DNA from 2 places in the Exiguobacterium acetylicum genome. Region 1 is predicted to be linked to the other one. Evidence: riboswitches for the same ligand, from Rfam matches in the RefSeq annotation. Region 1 holds a riboswitch; the other holds the start of a gene.
The links. Region 1 has a riboswitch for thiamine pyrophosphate ahead of thiD (bifunctional hydroxymethylpyrimidine kinase/phosphomethylpyrimidine kinase). Riboswitches for the same ligand answer to the same signal wherever they lie in the genome.

Region 1 (2,203 bases):
TACGACAGAACTATTAGACGCAAAAGAACTTCAAGCAACTCTCGAAGCGCAAGAACGTGCAATTGCGGCAGCGAAGGCAGCCGCTAAAGCAGCGGCTGAAAAAGCAGCAGCGGAGAAAGCGGCAGCCGAAAAAGCCGCTAAAGCGAATGCTCAAGCAGCAAAACAAGCAGGTAAGAGTTCAGAATCAACTGATTCTGTTGCCCCGCCCGTTGTTTCGAGTGGAGGGAAATTCGTTCGACCGTCGTCTGGTGGAGTGTCGCAAGGATTCGGACCAGCAAGCGGCGCGAATGGTTATACGTTCCACAACGGTGTTGATTTCAGTGGTTCGGTCGGGTCTCCAATCGTCGCTGCAGCAGCTGGAACGGTCATTACAGCATCAGGTGGTGGACCTTACGGTAATCATGTCATGATTTCTCACTTCCTCGATGGACAAGTGTACACGACTGTATACGCACATATGAGTTCATTATCGGTTCGTGCAGGACAAACGGTCTCTCAAGGTCAGCAAGTCGGAACACTTGGTAGTACAGGGAATTCAACAGGACCACACTTGCATTTCGAACTACATGTCGGAGGCTATCAATACAGTGCTTCTTCTCCTCTGAATGCAGTCAATCCATTGGCATATCTGTAATCAAAACGGGCTTCGGCTCGTTTTTTTTTCTTCTCTATGCTACAGTTAAGGCGAAACGAATACTTGAGCAACTAGGGGAGCTGGAGGAATCCGGCTGAGAGGAAAACCAATCTGTTTTCGACCCTATTACCTGAACTGGATAATACCAGCGTAGGAAAGTTGAGCCGAACGGATACCGGAATGCGTGTATAACGCTTTCGTATAGCGTCGACTGCTTTTTTACAGCGGTCGACGCTTTTTTTGTCGGTCACGACTCCCTTACATTGCTCGATGGGAAGGTGAAAAGAATATGAAACACGTACTGACGATTGCAGGATCCGACTCCGGTGGTGGAGCTGGGATTCAAGCAGATTTAAAAACATTTTCAGCTTTAGGCGTTTATGGAATGAGCGTCCTGACAGCCGTCACGGCGCAAAATACGTTGGGTGTTCAAGCGGTGGAAGAGTTATCCCCAGAAATCGTAGATGCCCAGTTAACGTCGATTTTTTCAGACATTCGTGTCGATGCGATCAAAATCGGAATGGTCTCGAATGCGCAGACGATTCGTGTCATTGCTACACATCTCCGCAAACAGACAGTTCCGATCATATTAGATCCCGTCATGGTCGCTAAAGGTGGTCATGCCCTATTGCGGACGGAGGCTGAACAAGCATTGATTTCAGAACTTCTACCACTTGCGACACTCGTCACACCGAATTTACCGGAAGCGGAGCGTTTAACAGGACGATCAGTGACCAATCTAGAGGAAATGCGATTGGCGATGCATCAATTGGCTACACAGACAGGGGCAGTATTACTAAAAGGTGGACATCTCTCAGGAGCTGCGACGGATTTGTTGTTTGATGGGGAAGTGGAACACCGCTTCACATCGGAACGGTTAGATAATCAACATACTCATGGAACTGGTTGTACCTTATCTGCGGCGATTGCGGCGCGGATGGCGCTTGGAGAAGATTTAACAGATAGCGTAAGACAGGCAAAGAGCTATGTCACGGAGGCAATTCGTCATGGATTTGCCCTCGGAAAAGGTATTGGACCGACACATCATTTTCATTCACTTTGGAGGGATACACATGTTTACGACCATTCTTGAACACAAACCACTCATTCACCATCTGACGAACACGGTGACGATCAATGACTGTGCGAACGTCACACTCGCTGTTGGAGCATCACCCGTCATGGCGGAAGATATTCGCGAAGTAGAAGAAATGGTTAGACTCGCGCAAGCCCTCGTCTTAAACATTGGTACGATCGATGCAGACATGCAAGCAGCTCAACGACTTGCAGCCCGTGAAGCGGGACGTTTGAATGTCCCGATCGTTCTTGATCCAGTTGGAGCAGGAGCAACGACATTACGTACTGCCTTTTCTAAAGAACTTATTGATCTCGGGTGTACGGTCATTAAAGGAAATGCTTCTGAAATCAAGACGTTACTTGGGGAGGATGGGCGAACTAAGGGAGTCGATGCTGCGGGAGATGCCATTATGGACCGAGAAAGCATTCGTGCATTCGCTCGCAAACACCAAGCTGTCTTCGTCGTGACAGGTCCGATCGACTATATCACGG
Region 2 (2,203 bases), 1.5 Mb from region 1:
GAATCTCGAACGTGATGTCAAAGCAGTCGAAGCGGCAGGCGCGGACTATATCCATTTTGATGTCATGGATGGTCAGTTCGTACCGAACATCTCGTTTGGACTACCTGTGCTTAGCAGTTTACGTCAAAAGACGGATATGATTCTCGATGTCCATTTGATGATCGACCAGCCAGAACGTTTCGTTGAAGATTTCGTCAAGGCAGGGGCAGACATCGTGACGTTCCACGTCGAAGCGACGAATCATGTCCATCGTGTCTTACAACAAATCAAAGCAGCGGGCGCAAAGGCAGGAGTCGTCTTGAATCCGCACACGCCATTATCAACGATTGAACACGTCCTTGAGGATGTCGACATGGTCTTATTGATGACGGTCAATCCGGGCTTCGGTGGACAAGCCTTCATCGAGCGTGTCATGCCGAAACTCGCAGCACTCGCGCAAATGAAAGCAGATCGTGGTCTGACATTTGAAATCGAGATTGACGGTGGTGTCAATCCGGAAACGGCAAAACTTTGCATCGATAACGGTGCGAACGTTCTCGTCGCAGGATCAGCAATCTATAATGCACCAGATTATGCGGAAGCGATCACTAGCATTCGTCAAGGGGCTGCCGTATAATAAGAACGAGAAAACGAAATATGATGACCGCAAGGGGTGTCGCTTGAAAAGCGGCTGAGAGGAGTCTTTTAGACTTTAACCCTTCGAACCTGTTCCGTTCAAACGGACGTAGGGATGTGGCGCACGCAGGCAGTACGGCGTTCGTCGTACTGCCTTTTTGTGTCCTCTCGTACAATGAAGGAGGAAAAACAGCATGAAACGGTTACAAATGATGATGGAAATTGCCATCTTCGCCAGTCTCGGAGTCGTCTTTGATTTACTGATTCCATTCAAAATGCCACAAGGTGGTTCGATTAGCTTAGCGATGCTACCGATCTTCGTCATGGCATTTCGCCACGGTGTCGTCGGAGGGGTCGTCACGGGAGCGCTTGTCGGTACGATTCAATTGATGTTCGCTCCACAAGTCTTGACGATCGTTCAACCGATGCTTGACTATACGATTGCGTATGGTGTCGTCGGATTAAGTGGTCTGTTCGCGCGTCAAGTCAGACTAGCCGCGCGCAATGGACAAAAGAAAAGCTTGATGGCGTTCGTTCTCCTTGCGACGTTATTAGGCGCAGGACTCCGTTATATCTGTCATGTCATCAGTGGCATCGTCTTTTTTGCCAAGTATGCAAAAGGTCCAGTCGTGGAATACTCTTTCGTCTATAACGCAACGTATATGGTTCCCTCGTACATCTTATGTGGAATCGTAGCAGGAATTCTATTTACGACTGCGCCACGCTTACTCCGTTATTCGGCACGAGGCGTCTGAGATGCGGGCGATTCTCGTTTGTGCCGGTCCGCGAGAAGAAGTGCCGGATTTACGGATGTTTTGTCAGCCGGGTGATTTCATCGTCGGTGTCGATGGTGGTGTTCAGACGATTGAATCGTATGGGCTGACATGCGACCTGACGATCGGTGATTTTGATTCGCTTGGTTATGTACCAGAAGGGGCAATCGTTCATCCGGCTGAGAAAGATGAAACGGATCTCGAACTGGCACTTCGTACAGTCTCAGAGAAGAAACAGTTTGAGGATACCTTCATCATCGGGGCGACAGGTGGGCGGCTCGACATGACCGTCCAAAATGTATATCTATTGAAGCGATATCCAGAGGCACGACTCGTGACGAAACGAGAAGAGGTACGATACTTGGCTGAGGGAACGTATGCAGTCGAAGCAGGGAGCTATCATTATCTTTCGTTCATTCCACTCGTACCGTCGACTTTAAGCTTATCCGGAGTCAAATATCCACTTGATGCACATCCCGTACCCGTCGGAGGTTCCTTGACCGTCAGTAATGAATGGTGTGCGTCAGAAGCGAAGGTGGAGCTCCATCAAGGAGAACTATTGATGATGCGGACGCTTAAGGAATAGCACAATCATAGGAAAGAGGCCGTGGATGACTCCGCGGCCTCTTTTTGTCTGAAATTATTCTTCGAGTTGAGAAGGGGCGACACGGATGTCGCTTTGAGCGGATAGATGTTTTCCTTTGACGAAGAGATGATAACTTCCCCACATGACAAGGAAGAAAGGAACACCGATGTATAGCGCGATTCGTTGATCCGCTTGAAACGCAAGACTGACGAGGACGACGACGTTAAGT

Region 2: linked by a shared signal. The riboswitch ahead of thiT (energy-coupled thiamine transporter ThiT) and the one ahead of thiD (bifunctional hydroxymethylpyrimidine kinase/phosphomethylpyrimidine kinase) in region 1 are both predicted to bind thiamine pyrophosphate.

The regions. Positions count from the first base shown of each region.
Region 1 covers NZ_CP082333.1:584,516-586,718, forward strand. The annotation lists gene K7G97_RS03035 (murein hydrolase activator EnvC family protein) at 1-634, shown strand, start outside; TPP riboswitch at 698-808, shown strand; gene thiD (bifunctional hydroxymethylpyrimidine kinase/phosphomethylpyrimidine kinase) at 924-1,727, shown strand; gene thiM (hydroxyethylthiazole kinase) at 1,708-2,203, shown strand, end outside.
Region 2 covers NZ_CP082333.1:2,058,109-2,060,311, reverse strand. The annotation lists gene rpe (ribulose-phosphate 3-epimerase) at 1-616, shown strand, start outside; TPP riboswitch at 639-748, shown strand; gene thiT (energy-coupled thiamine transporter ThiT) at 810-1,370, shown strand; gene K7G97_RS10820 (thiamine diphosphokinase) at 1,372-1,974, shown strand; gene K7G97_RS10815 (amino acid permease) at 2,029-2,203, opposite strand, start outside.